3 regions of the Paenibacillus sp. FSL L8-0644 genome follow, and region 1 is predicted to be linked to each of the others. Evidence: riboswitches for the same ligand, from Rfam matches in the RefSeq annotation. Region 1 holds a riboswitch; each other region holds the start of a gene.
What was found. A riboswitch is a leader RNA that binds a small molecule or an ion and turns the genes downstream of it on or off. The one in region 1 is predicted to bind cyclic di-AMP.
Positions count from the first base shown of each region.

Region 2: it holds a riboswitch for cyclic di-AMP, as region 1 does, so the genes downstream of both, NSS94_RS19740 (TrkH family potassium uptake protein) here and NSS94_RS00140 (3D domain-containing protein) in region 1, are expected to answer to the same signal.
Region 3: it holds a riboswitch for cyclic di-AMP, as region 1 does, so the genes downstream of both, NSS94_RS12985 (3D domain-containing protein) here and NSS94_RS00140 (3D domain-containing protein) in region 1, are expected to answer to the same signal.

Region 1 covers NZ_JBBOYN010000001.1:25,192-32,841, forward strand. Annotated here, with positions in the region: gene yabA (DNA replication initiation control protein YabA) at 1-1, shown strand, start outside; gene NSS94_RS00115 (tRNA1(Val) (adenine(37)-N6)-methyltransferase) at 93-848, shown strand; gene rsmI (16S rRNA (cytidine(1402)-2'-O)-methyltransferase) at 845-1,726, shown strand; gene NSS94_RS00125 (AbrB/MazE/SpoVT family DNA-binding domain-containing protein) at 1,851-2,105, opposite strand; gene NSS94_RS00130 (HD domain-containing protein) at 2,437-3,720, shown strand; gene NSS94_RS00135 (TatD family hydrolase) at 3,763-4,533, shown strand; cyclic di-AMP (ydaO/yuaA leader) riboswitch at 4,735-5,017, shown strand; gene NSS94_RS00140 (3D domain-containing protein) at 5,289-6,437, shown strand; gene rnmV (ribonuclease M5) at 6,584-7,129, shown strand; gene rsmA (16S rRNA (adenine(1518)-N(6)/adenine(1519)-N(6))-dimethyltransferase RsmA) at 7,137-7,650, shown strand, end outside.
Region 2 covers NZ_JBBOYN010000001.1:4,340,939-4,348,588, reverse strand. Annotated here, with positions in the region: gene NSS94_RS19745 (CPBP family intramembrane glutamic endopeptidase) at 1-1,211, opposite strand, end outside; cyclic di-AMP (ydaO/yuaA leader) riboswitch at 1,473-1,626, shown strand; gene NSS94_RS19740 (TrkH family potassium uptake protein) at 2,040-3,380, shown strand; gene NSS94_RS19735 (potassium channel family protein) at 3,399-4,076, shown strand; gene NSS94_RS19730 (LysR family transcriptional regulator) at 4,082-4,987, opposite strand; gene NSS94_RS19725 (succinate dehydrogenase cytochrome b558 subunit) at 5,214-5,888, shown strand; gene sdhA (succinate dehydrogenase flavoprotein subunit) at 5,983-7,650, shown strand, end outside.
Region 3 covers NZ_JBBOYN010000001.1:2,902,283-2,909,932, forward strand. Annotated here, with positions in the region: gene NSS94_RS12975 (NADH:flavin oxidoreductase/NADH oxidase) at 1-559, opposite strand, end outside; gene NSS94_RS12980 (polysaccharide deacetylase family protein) at 865-1,671, shown strand; gene NSS94_RS12985 (3D domain-containing protein) at 1,865-2,533, opposite strand; cyclic di-AMP (ydaO/yuaA leader) riboswitch at 2,540-2,708, opposite strand; gene NSS94_RS12990 (amino acid ABC transporter ATP-binding protein) at 2,939-3,661, opposite strand; gene NSS94_RS12995 (ABC transporter substrate-binding protein/permease) at 3,648-5,111, opposite strand; gene NSS94_RS13000 (M20 family metallopeptidase) at 5,260-6,438, shown strand; gene NSS94_RS13005 (hypothetical protein) at 6,481-7,551, shown strand; gene glgA (glycogen synthase GlgA) at 7,639-7,650, opposite strand, start outside.

The DNA of each region.
Region 1 (7,650 bases):
AAAACAAGCCGTAGGAGCAAGATGCCTACGGCTTTTTTTGTAGGGAAGTATGAGTGAAAAGCGACTTTGGTTATAAAAGATGGGAGAGCACTATGGAGGAAAAAGAAAAGAAGTCTGAACGAATTGATGATCTGCTTTCACATAATTTGCGCATTATCCAGAGTGATGAAGTATTCAGCTTCTCGATGGATGCGGTCTTGCTGGCACGTTTTGCTGGTATTCCGCAGCGTGGAAAGATTCTTGATCTGTGTACAGGCAATGGGGTTGTCCCCCTGCTGCTAACGACACGAACAAAAGCGTCTATTGAAGGAATTGAGATTCAACCACGCTTGGCAGATATGGCTAGACGCAGTGTCAGCTTGAATGGATTAGAAGCAGCAATTCAGATTCGGGAAGGGGACCTGCGTGAGCTGGTTCACATCACGGGACATGGTGTTTATGATGCGATTACCGTGAATCCCCCCTATATGCCGCTAAATGGTAGCGATATCAAGCTGAATCCTCACCAGGCAATTGCCCGTCATGAAGTGAACTGCACACTGGAAGAAGTCATTCAGGCATCCACCCGGCTTGTCCGTAATGGGGGGAAAGTATCCATGGTTCATCGCCCGCAGCGGCTGGGCGAGATTATAACCTTGATGCGTAAACATAGTTTGGAACCCAAAAGAATACGTTTTGTTCACCCACGAGTTCATATGGAAGCCAATATGGTACTGGTTGAAGCATTACGTGACGGTAAACCCGAGGTTCGTTTGTTGCCTCCGCTCATTGTATATCAGGAAAATGGGAATTATACTCAGGAGATAAGAGATATCTATGGAGAAGTAAGCAAGGGGGATTCTGTGTGAAAGCAGCTGTACAAAAAAGCTTTAGTAACAGCGAAGAAGAACGGGGAAAATTGTATCTTGTTGCAACACCTATTGGGAATCTGGAAGATATGACCTTTAGGGCAATTAACACCTTAAAGTCGTGTAGTATTATCGCTGCCGAAGATACGCGGCAGACACGTAAACTGCTCACTCATTTCGAAATCACACCGGATATGCTCTTTAGTTATCATGAACATAATAAGGTTGCCAGTGGGCCTGAACTGATACGTTACATAATAGAAGGGAAAAACTTGGCGCTGGTTAGCGATGCAGGTCTACCGGCCATTTCTGACCCTGGTTCGGATCTGGTCAAGCTGGCACTGGAAGCGGGAATTAGCGTCATCCCCATCCCAGGAGCGAATGCGGCACTATCTGCTTTAATTGCCTCAGGACTGGATACAGAAAGGTTCACCTTCGCTGGTTTTCCACCACGGGAGAAAAAGGACCTGGAGAAGCTGTTGCTATCGTTTCAGGTATCTCACGGCACAATTATTTTTTATGAATCGCCTCATCGTATTGTGAAGACATTGATGGTGTTGAAGGAAACATTAGGTTCACGCAAAGTGGTGCTTGCGCGTGAGCTGACCAAGCTGCATGAGGAATGGGTACGAGGAACCGTGGAGCAATGCCTTGCTAAACTAGAGGAAAATCCACCGATTGGTGAGTATTGTCTAGTGGTTGAAGGAAAAGACGAAGAGGAAGAAGAACAGGAACGTCAGGCATGGTGGCAGTCCTTATCTTTGGAGTCCCACGTCGCACATTACGAGCAAGAGGGACTTACACGCAAGGACGCAATGAAGCGTACAGCCACAGATCGTGCAATCTCCAAGAGAGATGTTTACAACGCACTCTTATGAATATCTGCCTAAACAAAAAAGGGCCTTCCAACGGTTGGGTTCAAACCGTGGAAGGCAACAAGGAGTGTATATGAAAAAGGTTAGAATTAACAATATCTGATAAGTCTATTATATACTAAAATTCTCAGTTTGTCACAGGTGTTGGGATTTCAGAAATGCAATCTTGGCAAACAATTTTCCCTTTGAAGTAAATTACGTTCTCAGCATTACCGCAGAAGATACAAGCAGGCTCGTATTTTTTAAGCATGATGCGTTCGCCATCAACATAAATTTCCAACGCGTCTTTTTCCCCGATTCCCAGGGTACGGCGCAATTCGATTGGAATAACAACACGTCCGAGCTCGTCGACTTTTCTTACAATACCAGTGGATTTCATCATAATAAATCAGGCTCCTCTCGCCGTTTAAAATAATATAAGTGTCATGATTCGACAAAATTTTCTCTTTTCTGATATTTACTATACCAACGATTCCCAAAACAGTCAACCTAAAAAATGTAGTAACAGTCTGATTATGCAAAAGTATTTAGATTAAAGAGCTTTACTCATGTGCATTGCCTTATCTTATTGATGATTTATTCAATTTGTCGATTTGGAAATGTCGAAAAACTATAATTCGACATATTACGACAAAGAATGTCGAATGAGGGAAATGCTTTAGGATTTTATTGTATTTTAATCCATTATTCCGAATATTAAAGGAGCTGATATCTTGCACCAGCCACTCAGTGAAGAAAAAGTATTTAAAGACCCGGTACATAATTACATTCATGTTCAGGATACTGTGATATGGCGGTTGATCAACACGCCGGAGTTCCAACGTTTACGCCGCATACGGCAGTTAGGCACATCGTATCTTACGTTTCATGGAGCGGAGCATAGCCGTTTTTCACATTCATTGGGCGTATATGAGATTACGAGAAGTATTATTTCTCAATTTGAACGTGGAGATTTCCCAGATTGGCCGAAAGAGGAAAGGCTGGTTGCTCTGTGTGCAGCTCTATTGCATGATGTGGGGCATGGCCCATTTTCACATTCAATTGAGGAAGCCTTTCATATGAACCATGAGGATTGGACATGCCGCATTGTACTGGGAGACACGAAGATCAACGCCGTGCTACGGCAAGTCGACGAGAAGCTTCCACAAAAGGTGGCTGCAGTTATAGCCAAAACGTATGATAAGCCGATTGTTGTTAACTTGGTGACCAGTCCGCTAGATGCCGATCGTATGGATTATTTGTTGCGGGATGCTCATTCGACAGGTGTCAACTACGGCACGATTGATTTGGATCGTATTTTACGACTGTTGCGTCCTCATAATGGGAGAATTGTTGTGAAGGAATCAGGCATGCATGCAGTAGAGGATTATTTAATGTCACGCTATCAGATGTATTGGCAAATTTATTTTCATCCTGTAACACGCAGCTCGGAGATCCTTTTACGTAAAATTTTCAAGCGAGCAAAGGAATTGTTTAAAAACGGATATGAGTTTGGTTTTCTGCTGGACCCGCTGCCGGATCTGTTGAAAGGAGAGCTTACAGTAGAGCAATATCTGATGCTCGATGAGTCATTAATTCAGACCGTATTTAGCCAGTGGAAACGAGAAAAGGACGAAATTTTAAGTGATTTGAGCAGCCGCTTTATGGACCGTAGATTGTATAAATATGTAGAGATTGAAAATATGGATACAGATACCATTGACAGTATTCGGAAAGCTTTGGAAGAGGCTGGTTTGCACCCTGAATATGATTTTGAAATTGATTTTCCGACGGATCTTCCTTATGATGTGTTTCGGCAGGGTGGCTCGACGGACAACCAGATTTTACTGCTTGGACGTCAGGGCGAGGTGAGTGAAATATCCGAAGTTTCGGAAATTGTGCGCTCCATAAGTGGTATTCACCGAGGGAAATATCATATGTATTTTCCCCAGAATAAATTGAACGCGGTAAAAGACAGGCTTCCTGCCGAAATAAGGAATTATTTTGTCAAAGAATAGACAACTATATAGAAATGTAAGTAAAAAAAGGAGATGTAAACCTTGGATTTGTTCGACACTCATACTCACTTGGATGCGCCACAATTTGACGAAGATCGTGAAGAAGTTATAGCACGTGCTGTCGAATCAGGAGTAACGCGGATGATCAATATCGGATTTAATCGTGAGACCATTCCATCCACCATGAAATTGGCCGAGACGTATGATTTTATTTATGCGGCAGTTGGATGGCACCCGCAGGATGCGATTACAATGCAAGAGGGAGATTTAGAATGGATTGCATCGTTATGCAGTCATAAGAAGGTCGTAGCCATCGGAGAGATCGGTCTGGATTATTATTGGGATACATCACCGAAGGATGTTCAGCATCGGGTGTTTCGAAATCAAATTGGTCTGGCTCGTGAGCTCAAAATGCCCATTGTTATTCATAACCGGGATGCCCATGAAGATATTGTTAAGATTTTGCGTGAGGAAAAAGCGAGTGAGATTGGCGGAGTCATGCACTCCTTTTCTGGGAGCTGGGAGACAGCCCAAATGGTGCTGGATATGGGATTTCACCTTTCCTTCGGTGGTCCTATTACGTTTAAAAATGCCAAGCAGCCAAAAGAGGTGCTGGCACAGGTGCCACTGGACCGTCTGCTCATTGAAACGGACGCGCCCTACCTGACGCCGCATCCGTTTCGCGGGAAGCGAAATGAGTCTGCGCATGTGAGACTGGTAGCAGAGGCTGCAGCCCAAATTAAGGGGATTACAGTGGAGGAATTAGTGTCAATAACGACCCAAAATGCCTTGGAACGATTTGACATTCAATAAAAAAGCGAAGAAATCGATCAAAATAAAGAGATAGACGAAGCTAATCATGAATTTGTTGCAGGAAACTCGAGAATATTACAATATTTTAACCGAATATTTTGAAAAATGTACTTGAAACCTGCTTTACAACATGCATAGAAACAGGATATCATCTTTTCAGTGAATTGTTGTTTGAATGTAAACATCAACAAGTCATTTCATGAACCAGTCTCGCTGAGTCCCTTTTACAGGGAACGGGGGAACCGATATGGCTTACAGTACGTCCGGCGTATGTGCAAGAAGGGAACGTCCCTTCCGCCAGCCGGCTCGACCTAATTTCTTTTCCCGGATGGGATTGAACAGGTGGAGGAGCCGTATTTCGATTTCTTTCTGGGTCTTCGGGGTGAATGTGAAGGCGACCGCCATGAGCGGTTGACCCAAGCTAGGGCGACTCTCTACGTCCGAACCCGACAGCTAACCCCGTAAGCGTAACAAGAGAGAAGCCATCTCGTGCATGAGTTTTCCCGCATATTCACACATGCCGGAAGCCACGAAAGAGCTCTCTAGTCTCTTTCTTTGGCTTTTTTTGTTGTGAATAAAAGAAAATCTGTCATCATACTGTGGTTAAACAGGGGAGGACAGCATGCCGCGAAGACGGGTACATGGTGCAGGACAGTCGCAGTTTGGGCTTGTCTTGTAGAAAATCTGTTATAGTCACGTCAAATCTCAACTATGTCTTACTCCAGACGGCGGGCTATGTAAGGAGGACGGAGGAAATGGGCATTTTCCAAAAAGAGGAGACCCATGAGTCACGCTCATCCAGCATGTCTTACGTATTGCGTTGGAAGCAAGAGAATGTGCGCCAGGCTGCTTTGGTTGCTATTTTTCTAATCGCGCTAACGATTATGATTTCAATTCTGATGTACACGCAATCTAAAAAACAAGTCTTTTTTGTCATTGATGGCAAGGCATCTGCGGTAGAAACCCGGGAATCCAAGCTTCAAGATTTGCTGAGCGAGCATTCCATTTCACTTCAGCCGCATGATACAATTTCTATGCCGCTAAATGGAGCAGTACAGGATGGGGACCGCGTAGTCATTAAACGTGCCAATCAAGTTAAAGTATCTTCAGGCAATGAGACGAAAAAGCTGTACACAACAGAAAATACAGTAGAAGGTGCCATTCGTACCTCGGGCTATAAATTATCGTCAACGGATAAAGTTTATCCTGCGTTGGATGCCTCTGTTTCGTCTAACATGGACATAAAAATCGTCCGTGTGAAGAAACAGCAGGTCGAACAGAAAAAACAGGTGCCTTATCAGGTCATCAAAACGGCCGATCCAAGTCTTTATAAAGGCGATAATCGGGTCATTCAAAGCGGCAAATCGGGTGTGGTAGTCCAGCACGTTCAAAAGGTATATCATGATGGAAAGTTGGTATCCAAACAGCTGGTTAACAAGGAAGTTGCACAGAACCGTGTGGATAAGGTTATTGCGGTAGGAACGAAGAAAAAGCCGGTCGTTCTTGCTGCTTCCGTCGGTCCCAATGATGCGGTTAAGACAACAACGGTTAGTTCGGGCAGTGCTGTCCGTAAAGCAGGCGTCAATTTTAAATATAGCAAAGTTTTACAAAATGTCTCCATGACGGCGTATTCCTCACAGGAGCCAGGTATCGGTACACGTACTGCATCCGGCACGCGCGTGACGGAAGGTCGTACCATCGCTGTCGATCCGAGTATAATTCCAATCGGCTGGTGGGTGTATATCGAAGGGGTGGGCTTCCGCCGTGCGGAGGATACCGGTGGCGCGATTAAAGGCCACAAAATCGATGTGTATTATGAGAGTTTGAGCCGAGCCAACCAATTTGGTCGTAAGCACGGTAAAACCGTATATGTTATCGGACCGGTAAAGCCTGAAATCAACTAAAACAGGTTGTGTATGTTGAGGGCAATGCGATAGTATTAACAACATAGTTATGCCATGCTAAGAAGAGGATATCCTCTTCTTATTTTGTTTTCAAAAGCAGGGAAAGATAAATATAGCTTGCTGTGTAGCAGTGGAGGGAAATGCAAATGATCAAGGAAGTGATCGTGGTAGAGGGCCGGGATGATACGGTGGCCATTCGCCGCGCTGTTGAAGCGGATACGATAGAAACTGGCGGCTCAGCCATTAATAAAATGACGCTGCGTAAAATTGCATTGGCGCAGGAGCGGCGGGGGGTCATCATTTTAACCGATCCCGATCATGCAGGGGAGCGCATCCGTAAGATTATCGCTTCCAAGGTACCCGGCTGCAAGCAGGCCTTTATACCCGAGGCAGAAGCGACGCGCAAAGGAGATATTGGTGTGGAGAATGCCTCACCGGAAGCAATCAGACACGCTCTCGCACGGGTTCATACGACAGTAGAAGGCGCCGATCCGCTGATTGAGTGGGCGGACCTGATTGATGCTGGACTTATCACCCACCCCAATGCTGCTGCACGCCGTATGGCCTTAGGGAATGTGCTGGGTATTGGTTATTGTAACGGAAAGCAGCTACATAAACGGCTCTCTGTATTTCAGATCAGCCGCGAGGAATTTGCCGGAGCGCTGGCACAAATTGAAAGTGAAGGATTGTGATATTCGTATGACAGGGATTCAAGATATAGCAACACCGCGGCGTACGAAGGAAATTATTCAACGGCACGGTTTTTCGTTCAAAAAGAGTTTGGGACAAAATTTCCTGATTGATCAAAATATTCTCAATAAGATTGTGAATGCTGCCGGATTGGATGAGACGAAGGGCGCACTTGAGATTGGTCCTGGGATTGGCGCTTTGACCGAGAAGCTGGCGCAATCGGCCAAGGTAGTTACCGCTGTCGAGATTGACCAGCGGCTATTGCCAATTCTCGAAGAAGTGTTGGCCCCTTATGAGCATGTGAAGGTACGTCATGGAGACGTGCTGAAGCTGGATTTACGCGAGGTGTTTGCAGCTGATTTTGCAGACGTGAGTAAAGTAAGTGTCGTGGCTAATCTGCCGTATTACGTTACTACACCGATTCTGATGAGGCTACTGGAGGACAAGCTCCCTTTGGAGAATATCGTCGTTATGATCCAAAAAGAAGTGGCTGAGCGTATGGCTGCGTCTCCTGGAACGAAGG
Region 2 (7,650 bases), 4.3 Mb from region 1:
GTATTAAATGTGCGCTCCAGTATAAAGAATAAAATGGATTGTACCCCGAGTAAAATAAAGGCCCACAAGTAGCCGACATACATACTGCGAAGCACATACAGCCCGTAGCCCGGCTCTTTCGCACGTGGCCATGCATTCAGTCCAACCTGACGCATAAGCCCGTCACCGCCGACCAAGGAGAAGTAGAGCGCTACAGCCATGAAGAAGGTAACACCAATCTGGAACACCATAAGAAATATAAGCATGCCCTTACCGCCTGCTTCTGCTTGCAATAAAGGCAGCATGTTCATTGTCCCGGCTATACTAGCAATAAAGTATATGACGGACAGTACAATGCCGCGTACAAATGAAGTATGTCGTCGGGTGAGTGAGGCATACACAATGGCAAGTACACCGAGCACAAAGCTAAATAGGGCATAACCCGCATAGGTCATCCAATTCGCCCAAAATGTTTGCTTTTCGATATAATCGGTATAGGATGACGGGGCCGAAAAGCTTTGAGTGAAGGAGCGAACATCACCGTCTTCAAAAGTAAAAGCCAGTGTAAGTACCGAGGCGCCAATTTTTTTATCGTCTACGGTATACTTTAATCCGCCTTCTTGTTCAGTGGTCGCGAGCTTTAAATCCGCCGGCTTAAAGCCAAAGCGCTTCACCCATACAGCGGCCGCCTGCTCCTTGGCTTCAAGCGTCATGCCGTCCTCAGCCACACGTACAAGCCTGTTACGTGCTTGTTCATCCGTAGAAATATCAGCCTGCGTGTAATTGGTGCTGGAGGTGATCCGTTTAAAACTAACGACCTTCCCAGTGGATAAATCTACATGAATTTGCAGCTTGCTCTTCGCTGAGGATTCAGGCAGATCGACCCGAAAGGTTTCGTAAGGGTAATTTTTCTTCCATGTACGGTCGTACTGTTGAAGCAGTTTTTCTCTAGATAAATAACCGTACAAATCTGTTTCGGCCTGATAGGTCACCAGAGGCTTCTCTGGCTGTGATTCAGTATATCCCAGCTCGGAGCGGGCGAAGTCCAATGCGTGTATAACCGCTTCTTGTTTGCTGATGACCTTTGCATTCATTACTGATTCTGGACTTGGATTGCTAAGCGAGGGAATAAGCAATTGAAAGATAAAAAAGCAAATCAGGCCAATCCCGCCCAGCAAGCCTAATTTTTTGAAGTTGGCCGTGAGCACGACCGGTTTCCCGATAGGATTCATGAGTTTCCTCCTTAATCTGTAAATAAGAACATCCATTAAAGATATCATACTGCACAGGTTCCCGCCAACAGACCAGCGATATTCATGAAAATAGAGTGAAAGCACTTTAAAGTTCCAATAAAATAAGATAAGCTGCGATTAAACGATGCCCATTCGCAAAATAAAGCCAATTTCACGTTTTTTCGACGAAATCGGTTTTGTGATCTGGATATAGAAGGATTATAATCTTGAGGCAATGCCTATAAAATACATAGGTAATGATATACAGTTGAGCCGAATTTCTATGGGAAAACGGGGGAACCATGTTACTGGGGTGAATTTTACAGCCGATCACTGGTGGATCGAAAGTGTAAATAGGGCATACTGTGCTGCCCGAATCCGTCAGCTAACCTCGTAGGCTATGAGCAGGAACCAAGTCAGGCACTCGGTTTTCCGGTGTCTTTTTTTGTGCGTATAAAAGTGTTTGGATTGGTTAGATAGACCGCTGCGGGTGCAGATTATTCTTCCGATTGCTGTTATCCCCGGATTTTTTGATTGTATACCCCCTTTAATGGTTAAAATCCGGAGATAAAGGCAAACGCTTCGCTTCTTCAGAACAATTCTGCCCCCTTCGCTACTGCCCGCCAATAGCACAGGGGGCCGAGTAGTGCTTGACATGCATTCTTCCTGTATTCAGGGAATGCTAATTATAGTTAACTAAGGTTTGGAAAAATCAAAAAATTCAGGGGCAACGACGATCGGAAGATCAAATGGAACGCGTAGCGAGCTTACACCGTATTAAATCACTGTTTTTATAGTTTTAAGGATTAGGAGAGAAGTGATGAATAGATGAATCCCAATGCAAGCTGGCTCCGGCTTTCTCCACCGCAGATATTCGTTGCGGGCTTTGCCATTATCATTCTAATAGGTAGTTTATTGTTAATGCTGCCGATCTCCAATACAACAGGAAAGCCACTTGCGTTTATAGACGCTTTGTTTACTGCCGCTTCCGCGACCTGTGTTACAGGGCTTGTCGTAAAGGATACGGGGACCTTTTTTACAACCTTTGGTCAAGTTGTTATCGTGGCGCTCATTCAGATCGGCGGCCTAGGCTTTATGACCATGGCTACCTTGATTGCACTGGTGTTCAAGCGTCGGATTTCCCTGCGGGAGCGTCTCATTTTGCAGGAAGCGATGAATCAGACTTCTGTAGAGGGAATTGTCGGGTTAATCCGTAAGGTATTACTGTACTCACTGGTTATTGAAGGCGTATGCGCTACGATATTCTCGGTTCGCTGGTCCTTTGATATGCCCGTAGGCAGGGCGATTTATTTTGGAATCTGGCATGCCATCTCCATGTTTAACAATGCTGGTTTTGATTTATTCGGTGAATTTCGCAGCTTGACAGGTTATGTATATGATCCGATTGTTAATTTTACAGCCATGTTTTTGATTATTTCAGGCGGCATTGGTTTTGTAGTGATGTCAGACCTGGCAGAATATCGCAAGCGCAAGAGACTGTCCTTGCATACCAAGGTGGTACTCAGCATGACGGGCGCTATGATTGTAGTCGGCACGCTCGTGATTTTTGTATTTGAGTTTACGAATCCGAAGACTCTCGGCTCGCTTGATTGGGGTGGTAAGCTATTGGGATCTTTATTCCAGTCCGTTACTCCCCGTACCGCAGGTGCCAATACCTTGGACATTGCAGGCTTGCGGCAGGCTACGCAGTTTTTTATCATCATACTCATGTTTATCGGGGCTTCTCCTGGCTCTACTGGAGGCGGGATTAAGACCACAACATTCGCCCTGCTCATTGGAGCGGTGATTTCGATGCTGCGGGGGCGGGAAGATATTGTACTGTTCAAGTACCGACTTGCGCAGGGACGAATTTACAAGGCTTTGACCATTACACTGCTGGGGTTGCTGTTCGTGATCGGGGTGACGATGATTTTGTCGGCAACCGAAGATCATCATTTTCTGATGATCTTGTTCGAGACGGTATCTGCGTTTGGTACGGTGGGGCTGTCGATGGGGCTTACACCTGATTTGACAGTCATAGGCAAGCTGGTGATTACCCTGACGATGTTTGCAGGTAGACTGGGGCCACTCACGCTAGCTTATGCACTGGGGCCGAAAAAGGGTAAAGAATTATATCGTCATCCGGAAGGTAAAATGATTATAGGATAAGGGAGTTTTCGAGTAGATATGAAGACGCAGCAGTTTGTAGTTATTGGCTTGGGGCGGTTTGGCTCAAGCCTGGCTTTGCAATTGGTGGATATGGGGTGCGAGGTGCTAGGCATTGACCGGAATGAGGATGTTGTGGACAGTATGAGTGAGATGTTGACACATACTGTCGTGGCGGACGCTACCGATGAAGACTCGTTGCGATCACTGGGCATCCGTAATTTCGATTGTGGCATTGTTGCTATTGGTGATGACATTCAGGTAAGCATCCTCACCGCCATTTTGCTGAAGGAGCTGGGTGTGAAAAAAGTCGTAGCCAAAGCCATATCTGTGCTGCACGGGCGTGCGTTAGAAAAGCTCGGTGTGGACCGGATTATTTATCCAGAACGGGATATGGGTATCCGGGTGGCTCACCAGCTAGTCACGCCTAATTTGCTCGATTATTTGGAGTTGTCTAAGGAATATAGTATTGTGGAACTCAATGTACCTGCATGTCTGAATGGCAAAACGCTAGCAGAGCTAAATGCCCGTACCCGCTTTGGTTGTAGCGTCGTGGCGCTTCATACGGCGAATGGTATCCTGATCGCACCGACGGCTATGGATCGATTAAAAGCCGACGATATTATGGTCATCATCGGCTCGAATGATAATATCGGCCGCTTTGAGGATGAGGTTGTTAATGTTAATGAAGAGGGCTAAACCCTTTACACCATACGGTAGCCTGCAAACGACGCACGTGTCTCGCTAATCCAGCGTCGTGCTGTCGGACCGAGATCGGTCGTCTCCGAGTAAATGAGGGAGGTCGTTCGGCGTGTCTCCTTCAAATCGGGCAAGTACAGTGCAGTGAGTCCATTATCCCGTAATAGTTCGCTGCGCAAATAGGATTTGGGTAGCAAGGCAGAAGCCTTACAGGTTGGAAGCAGGCGTACAATTGCCTCGAAGGAGTCGATTTCCATGCGGATATCCGGCATGATGCCGCTGCGCTGGAACAAGTCATCCGTCAGACTGCGATACCAGGTTCCTTTGGAGAAAATAATCATCGGCAGTCCTTGCAGATCTTTCATCGAGGCCGTTCCTGTCTTGACGGTTAATTCATGTCCAATGGAAACAACGAGCTCCAAATGATCATCAAATAGCGGAATGCAACGCAGTCCGACTTCATGAATGGCAGATCCGACAATACCGGCGTCTGCTTTTTTGTCACGTACAAAGGCGACGATTTCATGGGTTTTACCGGTGAGCAGCTTCAGCTCGGTTTGAGGATGCTTGCTCATAAAAGCTTCGACAAGGGTAGGCAGCGTTGTCTGGAGTGTCGTGAGACTTGCGCCGAGTGTAAGCATACTCTGGGCTTCATTTTTGTGCTGGGAGAGCTTTTGTAAGAAGCGAAGCTGTCGTTGCCGTTGCTCTAGTGCGAATGTATAAACAAATCGGCCAGTGGACGTAATTTCGAGCCGTTTGCCCCGACGATCAAAGAGATTCACACCCAGCTCTTCCTCCAGCTTGGCAATTTTGCGGGACAGGGCGGGTTGGGACAGATTCAGCAGTTTGGAGGCTTTATTCAGGCTGGACTGCTCGACAATGACGGCAAAAGCGTTCAAATCCTCAAACAAATCATCCACTTCCTCTCTATATGCAAAAAAGACATAATAATTAATACGTATATTGCAATTCCATTATAAGCCGAAAAGGAGTAACATGAAAGCGACACAAGATGTTCACACTTTTGTTTTTCCTAATAAGGGACACCTTGTTGGACATTTCCTGTCGGGAACTGTCATTTTATATGTTATATTACTATTGAAAACGCTATTATTGGGAGAAGGGAGCATGACCTAGATGAGAGGATTTTATTCCAGAAAGCTGCATTCGCTTCTTGGCGTCATTCCGTTGGCTCTATTTTTTGTTGAGCATTTGGTGACGAACTTCACAGCGGTGGAGGGCGGCAAGGAAGGATTTAATCGCAGCGTGGCCTTCCTGAATGGTTTGCCGCTGGTTATTGTGCTAGAAACTTTATTCATCTACTTGCCATTACTGTTCCACGGAATTTATGGCTTGTATATCGCTTATCAGGCTGACCCGAATGTAAAAAGGTTCGGCTATTCACGTAACTGGCGCTTTCTGTTCCAGCGTATTTCCGGCGTCATTACGTTTGTATTTATTATCTGGCACGTATACGACACACGCTTTCAGGTCGCTCTGGGTAATGTAACCCATGAGGAGCTAGGCGGCGTCATGCATGGCATCGTGACAAACCCGGTTTATTTTATTTTGTATTTAATCAGTGTCGTTTCGGCATCCTTTCACTTTGCTAACGGACTGTGGGCATTTATGGTCAGTTGGGGGATTACTGTGGGACCACGTGCGCAAAAAGTATCTTCTTATATCTGTATGACCCTATTCGTGGTGGTGTCTATCGGCTTCATCGCTTCCCTGCTTGCATTCCGCAGCGCGGAATTTCAGGAAACAGCAACTGCCTTGGTGCAATGCAGTACTTTTAAACAACTACTGTAAATGAGTCATATCCATTATACATTGTGTTGAAATTCTATTTTCAAACGTAAAAGGGGATTTGGTTAAAAATCCTGAAAAAAAGGAGTGAGCAGAAATGGCAGCATCCAACATTATTGTCGTGGGCGGCGGTCTGGCAGGTCTAATGGCTACGATCAAGGCGGCAGAGGCGGGAGTTCACGTTCATTTATTTTCTTTGGTTCCGGTCAAAAGGTCCCACTCCGTTTGTGCTCAAGGTGGCATCAATGGTGCGGTAAATACCAAGGGTGAGGGAGACTCCCCCTGGATTCACTTTGATGATTCGGTCTATGGCGGGGATTTTCTGGCCAACCAGCCTCCGGTAAAAGCGATGTGCGAAGCGGCTCCGGGGATCATTCATCTCATGGACCGCATGGGCGTCATGTTTAACCGGACACCGGAAGGACTGCTGGACTTCCGCCGCTTCGGCGGTACCCAGCATCATCGGACCGCCTTTGCTGGTGCGACGACAGGACAGCAGCTTCTGTACGCTCTCGATGAGCAGGTACGGCGCTGGGAATCTGCGGGTTTGGTGACCAAGTATGAAAACTGGGAGTTTTTACAGGCTGTACTGGATGATGAAGGCATCTGTCGAGGGATTTGCGGGCAGGATTTGCGTACGATGGAAGTGAAGACTTTTGCGGCGGATGCAGTTATTTTGGCATCTGGTGGGCCCGGGATTATTTTCGGTAAAACCACGAATTCCGTCATTAATACGGGCACAGCTGCCGGTGCGGTGTATCAGCAAGGCGTACGCTATGCGAACGGTGAGTTTATCCAGATTCATCCGACGGCTATACCAGGTGATGACAAGCTGCGTCTCATGTCCGAGTCGGCACGGGGAGAAGGCGGTCGTATTTGGACGTATAAGGACGGTAAGCCATGGTATTTTCTCGAAGAAAAGTATCCAGCTTACGGAAATCTGGTCCCTCGCGATATTGCGACACGTGAAATATTCAGTGTATGCGTTGATGATGGACTGGGTATTAATGGCGAGAACATGGTCTACCTCGATCTGTCCCACAAGGACCCGAAAGAGCTGGATGTAAAACTGGGCGGCATTATTGAAATTTATGAGAAATTCGTCGGTGATGATCCGCGCAAAATTCCGATGAAAATATTCCCGGCTGTTCATTATTCAATGGGCGGCATGTGGGTCGATTACAATCAGATGACCAATATACCAGGCCTGTTCGCGGCTGGTGAGTGTGAATTCCAATACCACGGAGCGAACCGTTTGGGTGCGAACTCGTTGCTCTCAGCCATTTACGGCGGGATGGTGGCTGGACCTAAGGCTGTGGAATATATCAAAGGCTTGAAAAAATCTGCACAGGATACAGCGTCCTCCGTATTTGATGCCGCAGTCAATCAGCAGACGGAGAAGTATGAGCGTATTTTGCATATGGACGGAAAAGAAAATGCCTATGTTCTTCATAAAGAGCTGGGCGAGTGGATGACGAACAACATGACTGTGGTTCGTTATAATGACAAGCTGGAAGCTACGATCCACAAGATCAAGGAGCTGAAGGAGCGTTATTCTAACATTAACATCAATGACGCTTCGCGCTGGAACAATGCGGGTGCGGCGTTTACACGGCAACTGTGGAATATGATGGAGCTGGCTGAAGCGATGACCAAAGGTGCGCTGCTGCGCAACGAAAGCCGTGGGGCCCATTACAAACCAGACTTTCCAGATCGCAACGATGAGGATTTCCTGAAAACGACGATTGCGGACTGGACACCGGAA
Region 3 (7,650 bases), 2.9 Mb from region 1:
GGCCATATTCATCTTCTCTCGTATTTGTTAAAGGCGAATGAAATTGATGGATCAGATAGCCGTGAGCGCCATGTATCTCAACCGTATCAAAACCGGCTTCCACCGCGCGGCGCGCGCCTTCTTTGTATGCCTGAACCAGTTCCCTGACTTCTGCTGTCTTTAAGGCATGCGGCTTTTTAAGGCGTTCGCTAAAAGGAATCGAAGAAGGACCCACAGGTTGCTCAGCATCTTCGGCCTTGCGTCCAGCGTGGCCTAGTTGAATGCCAATTTTGGCACCATACTTGTGAACTTCCTCTACAATCTTACGATATGCAGGAATATGTTCGTCACTCCAAATACCTAAATCACGATCCGTAATACGTCCATCAGGATGAACCGCTGTCATTTCCACAATAATAAGACCAGCACCTCCTACTGCTCGGCTCACATAATGGACATGATGCCAATCCGTCGGATTTCCATCCTCGGCCTCCACACTGAATTGGCACATCGGGGGCATAACAATCCGATTTTTTAAAGAAAGCCCCTTTAATTGATAAGGAGTAAACAAGTCGGTCACTTTTATCCTTCCTTCCTTCAATTCCATGTCTGTATAATTATGAATTGCAACCCCATTATACACCAGCTGTCACGGGATACCGAATCCGTTGTAAGGCTAAAACTTGCGAAAATGCTCTTGTTTTCGGTCATGTTTAAGAGAATATGTACGTTTAGCTCCATCATCTTCATTGATAATCATTTCATCGCGAACTTCTTTCCAGACGTTTATGAGCCTAACTTGGTAACCAGCATATTTTTAATAGGACAGGTACATAATAGTCGAGAGCACCACTAGGTACCACTGCACGAAAAGGGGGGATACATATGCCGTACAGGGGAGTGTTGCCATGCTTGGCACTGTTACTAGCATTTTCAAGTTTACCCGTTCACGCGGATGCGCCTCCCAAGATCGGAACGCCCCATCCCAAGGAAGCAGCTGTTGCTTCTTCTGTACATCTGAGTACAGATCGAGCTACTCCTACATTAGCAATGTTGCGTAAAAAACATGCGGACATTTTTAAAATGTGCGGCCCACACACCCGCCAAATTGCCTTAACCTTTGATGATGTGCCCGATTCTAGGTATACGCCGCAGGTTTTGGACGTATTACACGCCAACGGCATCAAAGCCACCTTTTTCATCGTCGGTCACCGTGCGGAAAAGCATCCGGGGATTATACGTCGTATTATCCGTGAAGGCCATGCTATAGGAAATCATTCCTATACTCATCCGGATTTTAGGAAGGCTACACCAGAACGCTTTCGCAACCAGATTACAAAAACAGAACGTATTTTACAAGCCAGCGCAGGTTTTCGCCCCAAGTTGATTCGTCCACCCTACGGTGAAATTACAGAGCCTCAAATAAAGTGGGCACGTCGTCATGGCTACATGATTGTCAACTGGAATGTAGACTCTCTCGACTGGAAGGGACTAAGTAAAACACAAATTCAGCGAAATGTGATTCCAGCTACAGGGCCTGGCTCTATTATTTTAATGCACGCTGGTGGAGGTCAAAGTTCCAACTTGCAAGGCACTGTCCAAGCTTTGCCGGGTCTAATTCACTCTCTAAAAGCTAAGGGCTACAAATTTGTGACAGTCCCCCGGCTACTCCACACATCGGAACGAAAATAACAGTATGTTTATGATTGAGGTACAAGCTAAAGCAACGTAAAAAGGCTGTCTTACCAGCAGAAGTATTCTGCTCGTCAAGACAGCCTTTTTACGGATAGGACCTGATAAGAGTCCGAGCTAGATATATACGGATATAGGCGTTAGGTTTACATAATATATATTATGTTTAATTAAACTGTATATACGTACAATGCTATTTATCAATAACGTACAGTTTCACATTTTGAAATCCAAAGTCGTTCACAAATGATTTGTTGCCTGGAATAAAGATATCAATCCGCTTTCCTGTAATGGCGCTGCCCTGATCGCGAGCGACAGCTACAAAAGAATGATCCGGCAAACCTGGATGGGAGTAGCCTGTAACCAGTACTTTCGTGCCCATCGGAATGACGTTAGGATCTACCGCAATTGTACCTAGTTTAAGCGGATTGCCGTAGTAGTCCACTGCGCCCCATTTACCATTCTCATCGGCTGCGGCAGAATACGCTGAAGCCTTAACGTCAACTATTTTGCTATAGTTGAATGTTTTACCCCAAGCTTCAATCGTTGGCGCCTCATTCGCTGCTGCTTTCTCCGTAAGAAGCTGCGGCTTCGATTCCGAAGCTGCCTTTACACTTTTTTCGTCAGGCACCTTAATTTGCAGACCTGCATATATATTGGTGGAGGCAATGTTTGGGTTAGCCTTTGTTAGCTCGTCTACCGATACTCCATAACGTTGAGCAAGCAAAAAGAAGGTATCGCCCTCTTTGGCAGTGTGAAGCGAGGCAGCATCCGCTATTCCAGCTGTCTGTGCCAACCCTGCAATAGCTGCGGCAAGCACCGCAATTTTCATCGTTTTACCAATATGTTTTAAATGTTTCAAAGATATGTACCTCCTCTTTTATGCCTGCGAAGTTAGCTGTCGGATTCGGACTCAGGAGAAGCCCTATGCTTGTGCAATTCACCCCTAGGCATATTCCTCATCGTCTTATGACGTATCGGAATGGCTGCCGTTGTTACGTCCCCCGCACTTCCCATAGTTTGGGCCAGCATTTCAGCGCTTGTCTAACCGCATGCTGTCCCGGTAAGTTTTGGCTTACTGCATAATATCACAATTTTGTAACCTTATCCGCATGAAAATGTTGGGAACCCTGAACATCATACTACACTCGTTACAATTTTGTCATTAAGAAATCGATATTTGTTACGAAAGTATGGGGAAATGGTGACAAAATAAGAAAAGCCCTCCGTCAACGGAGAGCTTTTTTATGATTAGACCAGCACTTTCTTACAATACTTTGGCAAGAAAATCACGAGTGCGATCATGGCTTGGAGTGCCAAATACCTGGTCTGGTGCACCCTGCTCCACAATTTGACCGTTATCCATAAAGATAATTCGATCGCCTACCTCGCGGGCAAAGCCCATTTCATGCGTTACAATTACCATTGTCATACCGCCTTCGGCGAGCTTCTTCATTACATCCAGAACCTCTCCAACCATTTCAGGGTCCAATGCAGAAGTCGGCTCATCGAACAGCATTACGTGCGGCTGCATGGCCAAAGCACGCGCAATCGCAATACGTTGCTTCTGACCACCGGATAGCTGGTTCGGATAGGTATTCTTCTTATCCTCGAGCCCCACGGTACGCAGGAGTTCTAATGCAATTTTTTCCGCTTCCTTACCTGACTGTTTTCTAACCTGCGTCGGTGCAAGCGTCAGGTTCTGCAACACTGTTTTGTGTGGGAACAGATTAAAATGCTGGAACACCATCCCCATTTTTTCCCGGGTTACATTAATATTATGACCACGAGCTGTAATCGGCTCGCCCTCAAATAAAATCTCCCCATCCGTCGGCTGTTCTAACAGATTCATACAACGCAAAAACGTACTCTTCCCCGAACCGCTGGGACCGATGATAACGACAACTTCTCCTTTGGCGATATCTATATCAATGCCTTTTAAAATCTCATTCTTGCCGAACGATTTACGCAATTGTTTAACGGTGATCACTGGCTCTCAACTTCCTTTCCCATAAACCAAGCAGCTTAGACAAGCTGAATGTCATTACAAAATAAATAGCGGCTGTGATTATGAACGGACTTAATCCTTCATAGGTAATATTCTTAATGACCTGGGCTTGATACATAATATCCACCATACCAATAGTCGAAATAATGGAGGATTCTTTAATAATTGTAATAAACTCATTACCGATAGCAGGCAAAATAGATTTAAACGCTTGCGGCAAAATGACGTGACGCATAGCTTTGCCTCGTCCCATACCCAATGAGCGTGCAGCCTCCATCTGTCCACGGTCTACTGCCTGGATACCTGCACGGAAAATTTCAGCCAGATATGCCGAGCTATTCAGAGACAATGTGATTATACCGGACTGGAGTGGAGTAAAATTGACACCCAGCGTCAAAGCAATCCCGTAGTGAATGATCATGAGCTGCACCAGCATAGGTGTGCCACGCAGGATCTCCACATATGTGGTACCTAACCACTCAATGATGCGTATACCACTCATCCGCAACAAGGATACGATCAGACCAATGATAAATCCAAACAGTACTCCGAGTGCAGACAGCAACAGAGTGTAACCAATACCCGTAGCGTAAAGACTGCGGTATTTCCAAAAAATATCTACGATGTTATTAGAAGAAACCTGTCGATCTGCCGAGAGTGCACTCGCTTCTGTAGAAAACTTTTCAATCGACCCGTCCGCTTTCAGGCGAGCCAACGTTTTATTTACAGAGGCAAGCAATTCTGCGTTCCCCTTACGTATACCTACAGCAGTTTCTGCTCCGGCATCCTCAGGTATCGCTTTGGCAAGTGTTACGGTCCCATCTAACGTGTACCCTTTAGCAACCGTATCTTCGATCACAACAGCGTTGATACGCTGGGTCCGCAGCTGGAGTACCAGATCGGATATTTTGTCCAGTGAGGTTACAGAGGCATTGGGTACTTTTTGAGCAATTTCTTCCTGAATACTCCCCTTTTGCGCGCCAATCTTCTCGCCTTTCAAAGCAGCCATCGTAGGATATTTGTCTTTATCCTCTGGGCGTACCATAATGACTTGCTTGGAGCGATAATATACATCTGAAAAATCAATGCTTTTTCTACGCTCATCCGTCGGTGTCATACCGGACAGTACCAAGTCTACGCGACCACTTTGCAGAGCAGGTAGCAAAGAGTCAAAACTCATGTCCTCAGGGACCATCTCCGCACCCAAATCTTTGGCGATTTCCTTCGCGATTTCCACATCGAAGCCAACAATAGTATCCTTACCGTTAATAACTTTATGAAACTCATACGGCGGAAAGTCGGCACTCATGCCCACTACAAGTTTTTTCTGTGGCTTTGCTTCCGTTCCGTATGCATTGAGCATGGGAAGACCCGTCAACAGCAAGATAACCGCCGTCAAAACCAGGGCGGTAAAACGATATGCCTTTTTCAATCTTTTTTTCTCTCCTTAAATTCTTTATAATAAATAAGATTGTGTCATTATAAATGAATATGCATGATTATGCAATGAATGTTATAGTACAATTTCAGCATACCTAGCACAGTACCTACATTACAGCTTATATAAAGGAGTTTTCAGCATGAATTTTAAACAGACCATTCAAAAGACAATTGAGCAGCATGCCCCACGCTTTAAGGACATTTCGTTATATATTGGGGCAAATCCTGAACTTGGAAACGAGGAATTTCTGGCCGCTGCCCGTTTAAAAGAAGAACTCATTTTTCACGGTTTTGAGGTCCAGGCACCCGTATTGGGCATAGAAACAGCCTTTATTGCAACTTACAAAGCTGAAAAATCCGGGCCGGTTGTCGCTTTTCTGGCAGAATATGACGCTCTGAAAGGTTTAGGACACGCCTGTGGGCACCATCTGATATGCATGATGAGTACCGGTGCTGCCGTTGGCCTCAAGTCGATCATCGACGAAACTGGTGGAGAAGTACGGGTATACGGCACACCTGCCGAAGAAACTCGTGGTGCTAAGGTCCCTATGGCCGCTGCCGGTTTGTTTGATGATTGCGACATAGCACTTATGACGCATCCTTATGATCGTTACGAAAAATCAGGCAAATCGCTGGCGATTGATGCTGTACAATTCGAATTTTTTGGTCAATCCGCTCACGCGGCTGCCAGCCCGCACGAAGGCATTAACGCGCTGGACGCTGTGATTCAAACGTTCAATGGCATCAATGCGTTCCGTCAACAAGTAAAAAGCACAGTGCGTATCCATGGGATCATTAATCAGGGTGGCCAAGCAGCCAATATTATTCCTGATTACGCCTCAGCGCAATTTTATGTAAGGGCCGCTACACGTCAAGAACTGAACCCGCTGACTCGCCGTGTTATTCAAATTGCTGAAGGAGCTGCTTTACAGGCCGGGTGTCGTTTGGAGACCTCCAATTATGAGACTTCTTATGATGAAATGGTCACGAACCGTGTACTTTCCGATGCGTTTACCGCAAATTTGGTACAGGCTGGCATTTCGCAAGAAGATATAACGGAAGGCGAAGATCATGGCTCTATGGATATCGGAAATGTATCGCTTCATTGCCCTGCTATCCATCCTTACATTCAAGTTATTGACGAGAAGCATGCCTTGCATACACCAGAATTCCGCGATTTGGCGATGCAGGACCGAGCCATGGAAGGAATGCTGCTGGCTGCGAGAACTTTGGCATGGACTGCTTGCGATGTAATCACGAATCCTGAACTGCTAGCCCAGATAAAAAAAGAATTCGCTCTGCTGAATAACGAACGCTAAATCTTAATTCCGTGTTATTTCAGAAAGGAGTAGCCAGCCATCATGGATAGTATGAGTAGCTTTTGGACGTTGTTTATTGTGATAGGCCTCATCATTTTTTGGTTTATATTCCGTGCAATACGCAGGAACCGGGGAAACAGAAAAACACGGCGCCGGAATGCTTTTTTCCTCAGCTCCCCTTCTCCTTCTTCCCTTACGCAGGAGCGTCATCCAGAGATTACGGAGCTGATGCAGCTATTGGAGCAATCCATTCCCGTCTCCTATGCTCATAGCGTAAGGAATCGTGTAATGGAAGCCCACCCAGAGATTACGGAGCAAGAATATGATTGGCGTTGGCATGAGCTAAAACGATATTTTATGCTATGCGCGATTATGAATCGTGTGCCTATGTTCAGTAGTGATGTGGATGAATTATGGCACGAAATGTTGATGTTTACCCGCGAATATCAGCAATTCTCGGAAGCTTTTTTTGGTCGTATGCTTCACCATGCGCCCCATTCTGGCGGCTCTCAGCCGATGCCGGAGGAGCGTGCGTGGTTTGATTGGTTGTATGTGGAATGCTTTGGCTGGAACCGCTATAGCGCCAGTTTGTGGGGGACTTTTTTTAATCATCCATTACCGAACGACGAGCTTTCACACTATTACAAACTCACAACTTCGGCGCAGCCAGCAGGTAACCGTTGGAATACTCAGGAGAATATAGCCATTTCACAGCAAGCCCAACAAACGGTTCATAAGATTGTACAACATCTGCGCGAGCGGGTGAATAAAGCGGTGGATGATCCTGAGGGTAAGCAATTGCCTAAGGTCAACTATTTACAGGTCGACTATCTGTTATTAGCTGTTGTATGGTATTCATGGTATCAACCTGAACAATTTTCCATACACATGCACCCGGATGCTACAGGCAATGCCGGGTTAGCTAGCTCATCTGGTTGTAGCTCGGCAAGCGGCTGCTCGAACTGGGATACGCATCACTCGCATCATCATTCCTCCCATGACAGTTCTCATCATGGAGGCTCTTCTCACCATGATTCAGGCGATTCTGGTAGCCATTCTTCGTGTAGCAGCGGCTCTTCATGTGGAAGCAGCTGTGGTGGCGGGGGCGACTGATTATAGCAAAAAAGGGAATTCCTCAGCCAAACACTGGCTAAAGGGATTCCCTTTTTCATTAATATGAATATGGTGTTCCTACTCCGTTCAGTCCGTCTT